DNA from 3 places in the Kitasatospora sp. NPDC127060 genome. Region 3 is predicted to be linked to each of the others. Evidence: riboswitches for the same ligand, from Rfam matches in the RefSeq annotation. Region 3 holds a riboswitch; each other region holds the start of a gene.
The links. Region 3 has a riboswitch for S-adenosylmethionine ahead of thrC (threonine synthase). Riboswitches for the same ligand answer to the same signal wherever they lie in the genome.
Positions count from the first base shown of each region.

Region 1 (4,808 bases), on a different contig from region 3:
AGGTAGATGGTCGCGAACAGGCCGATCCACACGACGTCGACGAAGTGCCAGTAGTAGGACACGACGATCGCGGCGGTGGCCTGCTCGTGCGTGAAGCGCTTGGCTGCGTACGTCCGTCCGAGGACCAGCAGGAAGGCGATCAGACCACCCGTCACGTGCAGACCGTGGAAGCCGGTGGTCAGGTAGAACACCGTGCCGTACGGGTCGGAGGACAGCGAGAGGCCGTCGTTCTTGACCAGCTCGGTGTACTCGTAGACCTGGCCGCCGATGAAGATCGCGCCCATGAAGAACGTGAGGATGAACCAACCGCGGAGCTTCTTCACGTCACCGCGCTCGGCGGCGAACACGCCGAGCTGGCAGGTGAGCGAGGAGAGCACCAGGACGGTGGTGTTGATCGAGGAGAACGTCACGTTGAGGGCGTGCGCCTTCTCGGCCCAGAACTCGGCTCCCTTGACGGAGCGGAGCGTGAAGTACATCGCGAAGAGGGCCGCGAAGAACATCAGCTCGGAACTGAGCCAGACGATCGTTCCGACGCTGACCATGTTCGGTCGATTGACCGATCCGTGCGCGTGCCCGGTTTCTGTTGCTGTTGCTGTCGCCACGACGGACATTATGTCGGTCCCTTATTCCGTCTTCACGTCGGGGGGTGTCCCTCGGAGTGTCCGGTGCGTGCGGTATGCCCGCTTGGGGGCCGACGGGGTGTCCGGACGGGGGCCGAGCAGCGGCGTGTCCCTTTTCTGACGGTTCCTCGGAACGGCCCGCTACCCCGTTGCCCGGCGCGTCGTTGCCCGGTCGGCGCAGCGTCGGATCGTAGGGGAGGGAGAGGCGGCATCGGCCGTCCGGGTGGACCTGGCCGACCCGGGTGACGGGCCGTCCTCCGGGCGGGTGAGTCGTGGGCGCGGCGGCTTGAGGGGGAACGTGCGCGAGGGGGACCGGCGACGGGTGAAACGGGGGTAGCATCCGGATCAGGTGAACGTGGTCCGGATCACACTTGAGGGAGCAGGGCCCATGGCGTACACGACCGACGAGACGCTCACCGTCCTCGTCTACAGCGACGACCGCAACACCCGCGAGCAGGTGCTGACGGCACTCGGCCGTCGGCCCGCCGAGGATCTTCCGGAGCTGTCCTACCTCGAGTGCGCGACCACCCCCGCGGTGATCAAGGCGCTGGAGAAGGGCGGCATCGACCTCTGCGTGCTGGACGGCGAGGCGGTGCCGGCCGGCGGCCTCGGCCTCGGGCGCCAGCTCAAGGACGAGATCTACGGCTGCCCGCCGGTGCTGGTGCTGATCGGCCGGCCGCAGGACTCCTGGCTCGCCGCCTGGAGCCGGGCCGACGCCGCGATCTCCCACCCGGTGGACCCGGTGGCGCTGGCCGAGGCGGTCGCCACCCTGCTGCGGGCACGGGTGGCCAAGCGGGCCCCGGCCACGCGTTGAACAGCGCCGTCTCAGTACTAGAGAAGACGGGGCCGTAGGGACCCCGCCGCTCGATAGGCTGGCTCCATCCGTACGGACGTCCCCCGAGCGGGGAACCGACAACAGCTGGAGTCAGCCATGGTGAACGTGAACCCTGCGAACGGTGGTACCGACCCCGCGCAGGTGGTCCGCACCTGGCCGGACCTCCTGGCGGCGCTGTTGAAGGGGGAGGACCTCGACCGCTCGTCCACCGCGTGGGCGATGGACCGGATCATGAGCGGCGAGGCGTCCCCCGTCCAGGTGGCCGGGTTCATGGTGGCGCTGCGGGCCAAGGGCGAGACGGTCGACGAGGTCGCGGGCCTGGTGGACGCGATGTACGAGCACGCCGAGCCGCTGGAGATCCCCGGCCCGGCGGTCGACATCGTCGGCACCGGCGGGGACCGGGCGAAGACCGTCAACATCTCGACCATGTCGGCGATCGTCGCGGCGGCGGCCGGGGCCAAGGTGGTCAAGCACGGCAACCGGGCCGCCTCCTCGTCCAGCGGGTCCTCGGACGTGCTGGAGAAGCTCGGGGTGGTGCTGGACCTCTCCCCCCGGCGGGTGGCCGAGGTGGCCGAGGAGGTCGGGCTCACCTTCTGCTTCGCGGCGAAGTTCCACCCCTCGATGCGGCACGCCGCCACCGCGCGGCGCGACCTCGGGGTGCCCACCGCGTTCAACCTCCTCGGCCCGCTGACCAATCCGGCGAAGGTCACCTCGCACGCCATCGGCTGCTTCGACACCCGGCTGTCCGGGCTGATCGCCGGGGTGCTCGCCCGGCGCGGGGCGACGGCGCTGGTGTTCCGCGGCGACGACGGCCTGGACGAACTGACCATCACCACCACCTCGCGGGTCTGGGTGGTGCGCGACGGGGGGGTCACCGAGACCACCTTCGACCCGCGGGACGTCGGCATCGAACTGGTCGGCATCGAGGCGCTGCGCGGGGCCGACGCCGCGTACAACGCCGAGGTGGCGCGCCGGCTGCTGGCCGGGGAGCGCGGGCCGGTGCGGGACGCCGTCCTGCTGAACACCGCGGCGGCGCTGGTCGCGCTCGACATGGGCGACGCGCCGCTGGCCGAGCAGCTCGCGGCGGGCATGGTGCGGGCGGCGGAGGCGATCGACTCGGGCCGGGCGCAGGACCTGCTGCGGCGTTGGTCGGAGGCCACCAGCCGGATCTGAGGCGGCACTTGAGGGCCCGTGCCGGTTCGTCGGCACGGGCCCTTCGCGCGCGCCCCGAGCCGATGCGCCCCGAGCGTCGGCGCCGGGTCGGAGCGCCCCGGAGGCGAGGGGCGAAGACGCCGTCCGGATGGTGGATGGCCGTTTGACCGTCCGACGTACCCGACCTAGAGTCTTCGCCAGGTCATGAGTGACAGCGTCAAGCCCCAGCTTGCTGTCCGGCAACCCTCCGTCCGTGGCGGGGTGCCCTGGGTGAGGACCGGGTCGCCGGGCACACCGTCCGCGCGACAAGCGCGGACACCGGACGACGAGTACTCCCGGGGTCCCTTACCCCGTGAAGGAGTGCATCCTCATGTCCCTCGCTCTCGAAACCGCCGCCCCGCTCGCCGTCCTCGGCCACGACGTCCAGGTGCCGCTGGCCAGCGGTGCGAAGGTCGGCTACGCGGCGCTCGACTACGCGGCCAGCGCGCCGGCGCTCCAGCGGGTGTGGGACGACGTCGCCGCCTACGCGCCGTACTACGGCAGCGTGCACCGCGGGGCCGGGTACCTCTCGCAGCTGTCCACCGACCTGTTCGAGCAGAGCCGACGGACCGTCGCCGAGTTCCTCGACCTGCGCGAGGGCGACCAGGTGGTCTTCACCCGCGCCACCACCGACTCGCTCAACCTGCTGGCCGCGGCGGTGCCGGCCGGCACCCGGGTGTTCGCCTTCGAGACCGAGCACCACGCCTCGCTGCTGCCCTGGGCGCACGCCGGGCTGGAGGTCGGGTACCTGCGGGCGCCGCGCTCGCGGGCCGAGGCGGTGGAGGCGCTGGAGACCGCGCTGGCCGCCGCGCCCGAGGGCCCCAAGCTGCTGTGCGTCACCGGCGCCTCCAATGTGACCGGCGAGCTGTGGCCGGTCGCCGAGCTGACCGCGACCGCGCACCGGTACGGCGCCCGGGTGGTGCTGGACGCCGCCCAACTGGCCCCGCACCACCGGGTCTCGGTGCGCGAGCTGGGCGTCGACTGGATCGCCTTCTCCGGCCACAAGCTGTACGCGCCGTTCGGCGCCGGGGTGCTGGCCGGGCGGGCCGACTGGCTGGACGCGGCCGAGCCGTACCTGGCCGGCGGCGGGGCGACCCGGACGGTGGCCCGGGAGGCGGACGGCTCGGTGGCGGTCCAGTGGCACACCGGCCCGGCCCGGCACGAGGCCGGCTCGCCCAACGTGATCGGCGCCTACGCGATCGCCTCGGCCTGTCGGGCGCTCACCGAGGCCGGCTTCGACGCGCTGGAGGCCCGGGAGCGGCAACTGGTCGACCGGCTGACGGCCGGGCTGGCGGAGATTCCGGAGGTCCGGGTGCTGAACCTGTTCGGCGCCGGCTCGGCCCGGGTGGGCGTGCTGTCCTTCGTCGTCCGGGGCTGGAACAGCTCGCACTTCTCGGCCGCGCTGTCCGCCGAGTACGGCATCGGGGTGCGCGACGGGCTGTTCTGCGCCCACCCGCTGGTGCGGACCCTCCTGGGGGACGAGGACGTCGCTCCGTCCGAGTGCGGGGCGCCCGAGCCCTCGCTGCCGGGCGAGCGCAGCCTGAACGCGATCCGGGTGAGCTTCGGGGCGGGCACGCCGGACGAGCACGTGGAGCGCTTCCTGACCGCCGTCCGCGAGCTGGTCACCGACGGCGCGGCGTGGAACTACCGCAACGAGGGCGGCCGTTGCGTCGCCGACACCCGACGCGAGGGCTGAGGGGTGCGGGCGGACCGCTACTCGTCCAGGCCGAGGGCGAAGGCCGCTTCCAGGTCGTGCTGGGAGTAGGTGCGGAAGGCGATCTGGGTCTCGGTGTGGGCCACGCCCGGGACCTTGTTGAGCCGGCCCGGGATGACCTCGGCCAGGTCGTCGTGACGGCGCACCCGGACCATTGCCACCAGGTCGTAGCCACCGGTCACCGAGTACACCTCGCTGACCCCCTCGATCGCGGCGATGGCCTCGGCGATCTCCGGGATGCGGTCGACACTGGTCTTGATCAGGACGATGGCAGTGATCACTGTGCGGGCTCCTTCATGGGGTGCGGCCAGCGTATCGGGCCTCAGCCGGGCCGTCTCGGGGGGTGTCCGACCACGGTGCAGGCGTACAGGAAGCCGGCCGAGAAGCCGATCACGTGCACCAGGTAGGCCACCCCGGGCCCGGCCGAGTGCACCGACCACCACTGCAG
Region 1 is NZ_JBHXEG010000048.1:19,537-24,344, forward strand. It holds gene ACFWIS_RS24550 (heme-copper oxidase subunit III) at 1-611, opposite strand, end outside; gene ACFWIS_RS24555 (hypothetical protein) at 1,009-1,434, shown strand; gene trpD (anthranilate phosphoribosyltransferase) at 1,552-2,628, shown strand; SAM riboswitch class IV at 2,808-2,925, shown strand; gene ACFWIS_RS24565 (aminotransferase class V-fold PLP-dependent enzyme) at 2,978-4,342, shown strand; gene ACFWIS_RS24570 (Lrp/AsnC ligand binding domain-containing protein) at 4,360-4,641, opposite strand; gene ACFWIS_RS24575 (rhomboid family intramembrane serine protease) at 4,683-4,808, opposite strand, start outside.
Region 1: another riboswitch for S-adenosylmethionine. It lies ahead of ACFWIS_RS24565 (aminotransferase class V-fold PLP-dependent enzyme); the one in region 3 lies ahead of thrC (threonine synthase).

Region 2 (4,808 bases), on a different contig from region 3:
GACCCCGCTCGCGGTGAGCGCCTCCAGGGCCGCGGGCAGCACGAGCTGGGGATAGCTGGCCCAGTCGGTGAGTTGGGGTGCGCGCAGCCCGCCGAGGCTGAGCAGGGCGCGCCGGGGGTGGGGTGTCGGCGGGCTGCCGCGGGCGGCTCCGCCGTCGGCGATCACGGCGTCCACCCAGCGGAGCCGGTGGACATCGGCCAGCACCCGGGCACCCTCCGGCGGCAGCGCCACGCACCGCTGGGCGCAGTAGACCTCGGTGTCCAGCGGGAGGTCGGGGCGGTCGCCGTCCGTCCAGAGGAACGGCAGGCTGTCCACGAACACCACCGGGACCCCGCAGGCCCGAAGCGCCTTCGCCAGGCCGCCGTCCAGCACCACCAGCGCCGCCTGCACGCGCTGCGTCCGGACGATCCGGGTCAGTTCCTCCGCCGACCGGTGCTCCGGCAGGTCGAACCAGCGCTCCACCGGGTGCTCGGCGAGCACCGGCCTGCCCAGCCCCGAGGCCAGCCCGATGAATCTCAGCCGGTCGCCGTCGCGTCCCCGGAGGGCGGACAGCACCGCGCTCAGCTTGCCGGAACTGCCCCAGCCGAACTCGACCCCGGCCACGGCGACCGTCCGGGTCTCCGTCCTCGCCGTCGTTGACGTCATTCTCGTCGTCACCCGTACCAACTCCCCCGCCCGTTCCGGATTTCCGGTCGCCATTTCCTGTCGTTCCGTATTCGTACCAGGCCTGAGATCGTGGGGCGGTTCGACTACCTACGGAAAAACGAAAGCTAACCACCTAACTAGGTGAAATTGGCCTTCGATGAATTGACGACGGGCAGTCAATCTGATGTACGAGCAACACGCGGGCAGGAACGTGCCTGCGCCCGACGGCCGAGGCGGCGGGCTGCAATGGGCGCCCATCCAAATCCGCACCCCAGCCGTATCGATCCCCAGGAGGGCCACCAGATGGAACAGTTGGCGGACGACACCGATCCGGTCCGCGTGCTGGAGACCTCCGGCGCCGACTACCGGCGGGCCTTCGACCTCTTCCTCGCCGGCACCGACGAGAAGCCCCGCACCCACGCCAGGCTGACCGAGGTCGCCACCGGTCTCCCGCACCGCCGGGTCCTGCTGGACCTCGGCGCCGGCGACGGCCGCACCACCGCCCACCTGGCCCGGTACTTCGACCGCACGATCGCCGTGGAACCGAGCGCCGCCATGCGGGAGGAGCTCGGCGCCGCCTGCCCGGGCGCCGTCGTCCTCCCCGAACCGCTGGACCGCGCCGAGCCGTCCGAGCCGGCCGACCTGGTCCACCTCTCCCACGTGCTCTACTACGTCCCGGAGCCCGACTGGCTCCCCACCGTCACCCGCGCCATCGAGTGGACGGCCCCCGGCGGCACCCTGCTGGTCGTCCTGCAGAACCCCGAGAGCCCCTGCATGAGGATGGCCGCCCACTTCACCGGCGTGCGCTACGACCTGAGCGCCCTCCTCGACGGCTTGCGCGCCCACCGCCCGGCCCACAGCTACGCCTTGGAGACCCTCGACCTCCACTACCGCACGCCCCACCTCGCCGAGGCCGTCGACGTCGCCGAGTTCATGGTCAACGTCGCCGACCTCGCCGCCCTGGACCCCCTCCCCACCCGGGCCGCCCTCACCGCCTACGTCCGGGAGCACTTCGCCCAGCCCGACGGCAGCTACTTGATCGGCCACACCCAGGACATGCTCACCGTTCGGCGCGCGTCGGGCGCCCGGCCCTGAGCCCCCGGGTCCGGCGGGCCCAGAGACCGGTGTCGCTCGGCCGGATGGCGGTCACCGGGCCCGGCAGGGTCTACCGGCCCGGCGCGGCGTCCTCGATGGCGGCGAGCAGGCGGGTGTGCACGGCGGTGGCGGCCGCGCGGGTGGCCGGGTCGGGGTCCTGCAGCTGAGGGGCGATCAGCTCGGCGGCCGCGGCGAGGACCGGAACCGGCACGGTCGCCTCGCGCAGGTGCAGGAGTTGGGAAGCGGCCCGTTCGCCGGGCGTGGCCCTGGCGCGGGCGTCGGGGATCAGGGCGGTGAGGCCCCGGGGAGGCGGCTGAGTGCTGGTCACCCGTCGTATTCTTCCGCGCCCCGGCCACCCCGCCGACCGGTCCCGGTGTGTCGGCCCCTGGGGTTCCGGGGGTGGAGGTGCGGGAAAGGTTTGGCGGGATGCCCCGGAAATCTTGTATGGTTCTCCGCGAATCATCCAGAGGGGTGGAGGGACCGGCCCTACGAAGCCCCGGCAACTCCCCGTTCGACTCGGCGTCCGAAGTACGCGCCGTGCCGTCCGGGGTCAGTGCCAACTCCGGCCTGTCGCCAACGTGGCGCGGGGAAGATGAGGAGACACGGTGCTCTCTGTGCTGTCCTTCGTCCGGGCGCTTCCCGCCCCGGCCCTTTCGCGTACCCATCTCGTGTCCGGCGCAGGCAATCGGCCCGCTTCGCAGGCCCGTCCTCGCTGACCGCCCCGCTCCCACCCCCATCGGAGCGCCCGTGAGCCGAACCCACCCACGGCCACGGGATCTGAGACTGGAGTACCCGTCCATGGAGAACACGAGCGGTGTCGGCGTGCTCGACAAGATCACCTCGATCCTCGGCACCCTGGAGGCCGGACCGGCCACCCTGGCCGGCCTGGTCGACGCCACCGGCCTGGCCCGGCCGACCGCCCACCGGATCGCCGTCGCGCTGGAACACCACCGCCTGCTCGGGCGTGACCTGCAGGGCCGGTTCGTCCTCGGGCCGCGGCTCACCGAGCTGTCGGTGGCCGCGGGTGAGGACCACCTGCTGACCGCCGCCGGCCCGATCCTCACCCAGCTGCGCGACGTCACCGGTGAGACCGCCCAGCTCTACCGCCGGCAGGGCGAGGTCCGGGTCTGCGTGGCGGCGGCCGAGCGCCTCTTCGGCCTGCGCGACACCGTTCCGGTCGGTCTGGCCCTGCCGATGAAGGCCGGGTCCGCCGCCCAGGTGCTGCTCGCCTGGGAGGAGCCCGAGCGCCTCCACCGGGGGCTCCAGGGCGCCCGTTTCACCGCCACCGCCCTCAGCGGGGTCCGGCGCCGGGGCTGGGCCCAGGCCGTCGGCGAACGCGAGCCCGGCGTCGCCTCCGTCGCCGCGCCCGTGCGCGGTCCGGGCGGGCGGGTGGTGGCCGCCGTCTCCGTCTCGGGCCCGATCGAACGGGTCACCCGGCACCCCGGCGCCCGCCTCTCCCAGGCGGTGGTCGAGGCGGCCGGCCAGCTGAGCGAGGCGCTGCGCCGATCCTGATCCGCCGGCCTGCGACAGTGCGACGGTGCGCCGTGGTCCCGCACTGCGGTGCACCGCTCCGCCGCGGCGGTCAGGCGGGTGTCAGGAGTCGCCGGGGACGGTGAACCGGTAGCCGGCCGTGCGGAGCCGCGGCAGGTAGCGGTGGACGGCTTCGGCGGTCTGGGAGCGGTCGGCCGGTCCGCCCGGGGCCGGGACGAACCCGGGTGTGAGGCAGCCGTCGTGGTTGAGGACGATCGAGCCGGTCCGGGCCCCGGTGAGCACCCGGTCCACGCCGATCCGCGCCCGCTCCCGCAGCCCTTCGTCACCGGTCTCGGCCATGCCCTCGTCGTCCAGGTCGAGGCCGTCGTACCCGGCGCTCCCGGCGATCCCCATGCGCGCGTCGACGTGGGCGGCGCGGCGGGCCGGGTCGCTCAGGAGTTCTGCCATGGCCGTGGCGTCGGGGGTTTCGATGACGGTGGGCACGACCCCGGTCCGCTTCTCGTGCAGCCGGTCCACCGTGCGCCGGTCGCCCGCGCCGGAGCAGCCGCCGATGGCGGTGTCGGAGCTGGCCTCGTACCAGAAGGGACTGACGGTGTGGAGTTGGGAAGCGTGCCGCAGCGCGTCCTCCAGGACAGCCTCCCCGCCCCACCACGGCAGCCAGGCCGATGCGGTCCGGGCGGGGCGGTAGGTGCCGGCGGCGCTCCCGGAGGTGGCGGGGCGAGCGACCAGGGCGAGGGCGGCGAGGACGGTACCCGCGGCGCGGACGGGTGAGGGGAGCGCGATCGTCATGGCGGTCACCCTCCACAGCCGGTGCGGAGAGTGCGCCCGTTCCCGCCGACCCGACGCGGAAGGCGACCGAACGGCACACCGGGGCTGTCGTCCAGGACCGACACGCGGGGACGCTGCGGACCTCCGCGGGGCGCGGCCGCGTGTTAGAACTCTGGGGGCCACCGGAGCGCGGGTGAGGTCAGCCCCCGGCGCCCGGCCGGGGCCGGCACACTGGGCGTCCTCGCCCGCGGAACCGACTGCACGACCGGGCGGACTGCGCCCATCAGACCCTCGTCCTGGGCCCGGGCGGCGAGCGCTACGACGTGCTGCGCAGCTTCAGGGTCCGCTGAAACCGGAGTGGTGACTGTCATCGTGAGACCCGTCCTGGGCGTCCTGTCCGCCTTGCTCGCCGCTGTCTGCGCGGCCCCGCAGGTCGCATCGGGCGCGGCCCTCGAAGCGCCGGGCGACGGCCGACAGATCCGATTGCAGGAGCAATTCGCCTCGGCGGCAGCGGAGTTCGGAGTGCCGGTGGGGGTGCTCCTGGCGCTGGCCTACCAGGAGAGCCGCTGGGAGTCCCACCGGGGCAGGCCGAGCACCACGGGGAACTACGGGGTCCTGGGCCTGACCGACGTCGACCTCGCGGCAGCCCGCGGCAAGGACTCGCCCGCGCTGCACACGCTGCGCGCCGCGGCCGCGCTGATCGGCCGCCCGGCCGAGGAGTTGAGGCGCGACACCCTGCAGAACCTCCGCGGCGGCGCCGCCCTGCTGGCGTCGTACCGGCGTACCAGCGCGGGCTCGGCGGGCGGCAG
Region 2 is NZ_JBHXEG010000064.1:9,112-13,919, reverse strand. It holds gene ACFWIS_RS29180 (hydroxymethylcytosylglucuronate/cytosylglucuronate synthase) at 1-645, opposite strand, end outside; gene ACFWIS_RS29175 (class I SAM-dependent methyltransferase) at 949-1,740, shown strand; gene ACFWIS_RS29170 (hypothetical protein) at 1,811-2,068, opposite strand; SAM riboswitch class I at 2,197-2,339, shown strand; gene ACFWIS_RS29165 (IclR family transcriptional regulator) at 2,539-3,252, shown strand; gene ACFWIS_RS29160 (hypothetical protein) at 3,334-4,020, opposite strand; gene ACFWIS_RS29155 (N-acetylmuramoyl-L-alanine amidase) at 4,372-4,808, shown strand, end outside.
Region 2: another riboswitch for S-adenosylmethionine. It lies ahead of ACFWIS_RS29165 (IclR family transcriptional regulator); the one in region 3 lies ahead of thrC (threonine synthase).

Region 3 (4,808 bases):
AAGTAGGCGGAGATGTAGCCCTTGTCGAAGCGCATGCCCTCGGTGAGCTCGAGCTCCAGACCGAAGGTGTTGCTCTCCTCGACGGTGATGACGCCTTCCTTGCCGACCTTGTCCATCGCCTCGGCGATGAGCTCGCCGATCTGGGTGTCGGCGGCGGAGATGGAGGCGGTGGAGGCGATCTGCTCCTTGGTCTCCACGTCGGTGGCCTGGGCCAGCAGCTGGTCCGAGACGGCCGCGACGGCCTTCTCGATGCCGCGCTTCAGGGCCATCGGGTTGGCGCCGGCGGCGACGTTGCGCAGACCCTCGCGAACCAGGGCCTGGGCGAGCACGGTGGCGGTGGTGGTGCCGTCACCCGCGACGTCGTCGGTCTTCTTGGCGACCTCCTTGACGAGCTCCGCGCCGATCTTCTCGTAGGGGTCCTCGAGCTCGATCTCCTTGGCGATGGAGACACCGTCGTTGGTGATCGTGGGGGCGCCCCACTTCTTCTCCAGCACGACGTTGCGACCCTTGGGGCCGAGCGTGACCTTCACCGCGTCGGCGAGCTGGTTCATGCCACGCTCAAGGCCGCGGCGAGCTTCCTCATCAAAGGCGATGATCTTGGCCATCAGAAGTGGTCCTCCGGGACACGGTCGACTGCTCGGACCAAGGGGTGCCCGCGACGGACGGCCCTGGTGTGCGGAGGTCCATTCCCCTACCGCCCCCGGGGGCCTCACCGACCCGGTCCGCTGTCACTCTCACACTGTGAGTGCTAACGCCAATGATTAGCACTCCGGGTGGTCGAGTGCAAGCCCAATCCACAACCCGCGAGCCGCCGTCCGGGCCGGCGCGGGTACGCGAACGGGCCCGTACGACGCGTGTCGTACGGGCCCGTCGAGAAGCAGGAGGTCCACCAGTCGTGGGCCGTGCCGAGCTCCTGGAGTCGGAAGGGGTCAGACCGCCGCGCGGACCATGTCCGCCTGCGGGCCCTTCTGTCCCTGGGAGATCTCGAACTCGACCCGCTGGCCCTCCTCGAGGGTGCGGTAGCCGTCCATCTGGATCGCGCTGTAGTGGACGAAGACGTCCGCACCACCGTCGACCGCGATGAAGCCGTAGCCCTTCTCCGCGTTGAACCACTTGACGGTGCCCTGAGCCATTCCGAACTCCCCTAGTGCTGTGCTGGCCCTTCACGGGCCCGCAGGTCGCGGGCCCGGGTCTGGTTTTGAAGGCCGGCCCGGGGAACCCCCCCTGAGCGCAGCCGTGCACGCCGCAACCCTCCGCACGGGGGCGCCGGACGGCTTCCGTGAGCGGGTGATTACGTCGACCGCCGCTGAATGTATCCGGATCGACGCCCTCTGCAACAGGGTCAACCGCCGGGAATTCCGCAGCCCTGCCAAGAGACAAGAGCGAACAAACCGGGAGGAAATCGGCATTGCACGCCGGACATAGCGGACGAATTACTCAAATGCCTGCAGGAATTCTGACATCTGCCTGACATGTTTCCCGACCCGGCGCCCAGGCCGGTCTCAGCGGCCGGACGACCTCCGGCGACGCACCCCGTCCGCCGGGAGCGGAGCCCTGTTCCCAGCAGAGCCACACTCTACTCCGACTCGACCCGGAATATTCCCGCCGAAATACGCGCGACCGCCCGCACATACGGGGAATCGAATTCCGTACGTGCGGGCGGCGCGGAAAAGAGCGGGGCGGCTCAGCAGCCGCCGGCCACCGCCGGAATGATCGAGACGCCGGCACCGTCCTTGATCTCGGTCGCCAGGCCCTCGGCGAAGCGCACGTCGTCGTCGTTCACGTACACGTTGACGAAACGGCGCAGCTTGCCGGTGTCGTCCAGGATCCGGGCCGAGATGCCGGCGTGGTTGCGCTCCAGGTCGGCGATGACCTCGGCCAGGGTGGCCCCCTCCGCGGTGACCTCGGCCGCGCCGCCGGTGTAGGTGCGCAGGATGGTGGGGATGCGGACGTTGGCGCTCATGACTCTCCTTGCGGGGTGGGGGGCGGTTCAGGCGGACGCGAGGCCGGCGGCGCGGAAGGCGTCCAGGCTCGGGCGGATCACGGCGGTCATCCCGGCCTCGGAGACGGCGTCCAGCGTCTTCAGGCCGTCGCCGGTGTTGATCGCGACGGTCTCCTTGGCCGGATCCAGCTGACCGGTCTCGACCAGCTTCTTCAGCACGCCGACGGTCACCCCGCCCGCGGTCTCGGCGAAGATCCCCTCGGTGCGGGCCAGCAGCCGGATCGCCGCCACCACCTCCGCGTCCGTGACGTCCTCGACCGCACCGCCGGTGCGGCGGGCGATGTCCAGCACGTACGGGCCGTCAGCCGGGTTGCCGATCGCCAGCGACTTGGCGATGGTGTCCGGCTTCACCGGCTTGATCACGTCCCGCCCGGCCTTGAAGGCCGCCGACACCGGCGAGCAGCCCTCCGCCTGGGCGCCGAAGATCCGGTACGGCCGGTCCTCGACCAGGCCCAGCTTGATCAGCTCCTGCAGCCCCTTGTCGATCTTCGTCAGCTGGGAGCCCGAGGCGATCGGGATGACGATCTGCTCCGGCAGCCGCCAGCCGAGCTGCTCGCAGATCTCGTACGCCAGCGTCTTGGAGCCCTCGCCGTAGTACGGCCGCAGATTGACGTTCACGAAGCCCCAGCCCTCGCCGGCCTGGTCCCCGATCAGCTCCGAGCAGAAGCGGTTCACGTCGTCGTAGTTGCCCTCGATGCCGACCAGCTCGCCGCCGTACACCCCGGCCATCACGACCTTGCCCTGCTCCAGGTCGTGCGGGATGAACACGCAGGACCGGAACCCGGCCCGGGCCGCCGCCGCGCCCACCGCACCGGCCAGGTTGCCGGTGGAGGAGCAGGACAGCGTGGTGTAGCCGAACGCCCGGGCCGCCTCGATCGCACACGCGACCACCCGGTCCTTGAACGAGTGGGTCGGGTTGCCGGAGTCGTCCTTGATGTGCAGCTGCGCGGTGAACCCGAGCTCCCGGCCCAGGTTGTCCGCCTTCACCAGCGGGGTCCAGCCGGGGTTCAGGTTGGGCTTCGAAGCGACGTCGGCCGGCACCGGCAGCAGCGGCGCGTAGCGCCAGATGGACGCGGGGCCGGACTCGATCCGCTTGCGCAGCTCCTCGGCGCGCTCGCTCCCGAACTCGTACGCGATCTCCAGCGGCCCGAAGCACTCCAGGCAGGCGAAGTCGGGACCGAGCGGGAAGCGGGTTCCGCACTCCCGACACGACAGCGCGGCGGCGGGGCCGAGGTCGACGGATACGGGTGCGGCAGTGTCGATAGCCATGATGGCGGAGGCCTCTCTCCTCATCTTCCCCGTGGCGCGGGCGCGCCACAGGCCGGAATTGGCACCTGTCCCGCCGGGGCCTGTCGACGACAGCCGAGCGAGAAGGTTGCCGGGACGTCAACGGGCCGTTCCCTCAGTCCCTCTGGATGAGCTTGTGAAGTTATGGTTCAGCGGCGACCCCGGCGTGCGAAGGTCCGACCGCTGTACGAAGACTGTATCCGAAGGCGTCAACCTCGAACGGGACCGTCCGCCACGCGAGATGGCCCGTTCCACCTATCCCGCCGAGGAGAGTCACCGTGCCCGCCGAACCGACCCCCGCGCTCCTCCCGCAGGCGGCGTCCTGGCTCCGCCGCCGCTCGTGGAGCGCGGCCGAGCGGCCGGTGCACACCCTGCTGGAGGCCAAACAGCGCACCGGCCGCACCGTCAGCGTCGTCCTCCCGGCGCTCGACGAGGAGGCCACCGTCGGCGACATCGTCCGCACCGTCCGCCGCGAGCTGATGGAGCGGGTGCCCCTGGTCGACGAACTCGTCGTGGTGGACTCCGGCTCCACCGACGCCACCGCCGCCGTCGCCGCCGAGGCCGGCGCCCGGGTGGAACACCGCGACCGGATCCTCCCCCGGCTGCCCGCCGTCCCCGGCAAGGGCGAGGTGCTCTGGCGCTCCCTGCTGGTCACCCGCGGCGACATCGTCTGCTTCGTCGACGCCGACCTGCGCGAGTTCGACCCGGCCTTCGTCTCCGGCATCGTCGGCCCGCTGCTGACCGACGAGTCCATCCAGCTGGTCAAGGCCATGTACGACCGCCCGCTGGAGACGGACAGCGGCGCGGTCGTCCCGGCCGGCGGCGGGCGGGTCACCGAACTCGTCGCCCGCCCCCTCCTCAACCTCCACTGGCCCGAGCTCGCCGGATTCGTCCAGCCGCTCGGCGGCGAGTACGCGGCCCGCCGCTCACTCCTCGAACGGCTGCCCTTCCCCACCGGCTACGGCGTCGAACTCGGCCTGCTGGTCGACGCCCTGGACCTGGTCGGCCTGGACGCCCTGGCCCAGGTCGACGTCGGCGTCCGGCACCACCGCCACCAGGACAGCCAGGCCCTCGGCCGGATGGCCGCCACCATCTACCGCACCGCCCTCGAACGCCTCGACCGCACCCACCGCCTCAAGGCCTCCGCCGACCTCGTCCACCCCCACCTCACCCAGTTCAGCCGCGCCCCGGAGACCCTCCCCCGGCCTTCGGCCGGGGGGACCCCCATCTTCACCCCCCACACCCACCCCGTGACGGCCCTGGAGCGCCCCCCGATGCACACCCTCCCCGAGTACGCGATCCGGCACTGAAACGTTTGCGGCCCCCACCCCCCGGCAAGATGCCAACCATGGGCGATCTCACGACCGAACGTTCGAGTGCGACCGGAACCGCCCCAGTCCTGGTGGCCTCCAACCGGGGACCGGTGTCCTTCAGCACCGCCGACGACGGCACGCTGACCCTGCGCCGCGGCGGCGGCGGCCTGGTCTCCGGCCTCTCCGCGATCGACGACCCCACCGCC
Region 3 is NZ_JBHXEG010000041.1:5,695-10,502, reverse strand. It holds gene groL (chaperonin GroEL) at 1-605, opposite strand, end outside; gene ACFWIS_RS22305 (cold-shock protein) at 930-1,133, opposite strand; gene ACFWIS_RS22300 (MoaD/ThiS family protein) at 1,685-1,963, opposite strand; gene thrC (threonine synthase) at 1,991-3,271, opposite strand; SAM riboswitch class I at 3,289-3,424, opposite strand; gene ACFWIS_RS22290 (glucosyl-3-phosphoglycerate synthase) at 3,568-4,599, shown strand; gene ACFWIS_RS22285 (trehalose-6-phosphate synthase) at 4,638-4,808, shown strand, end outside.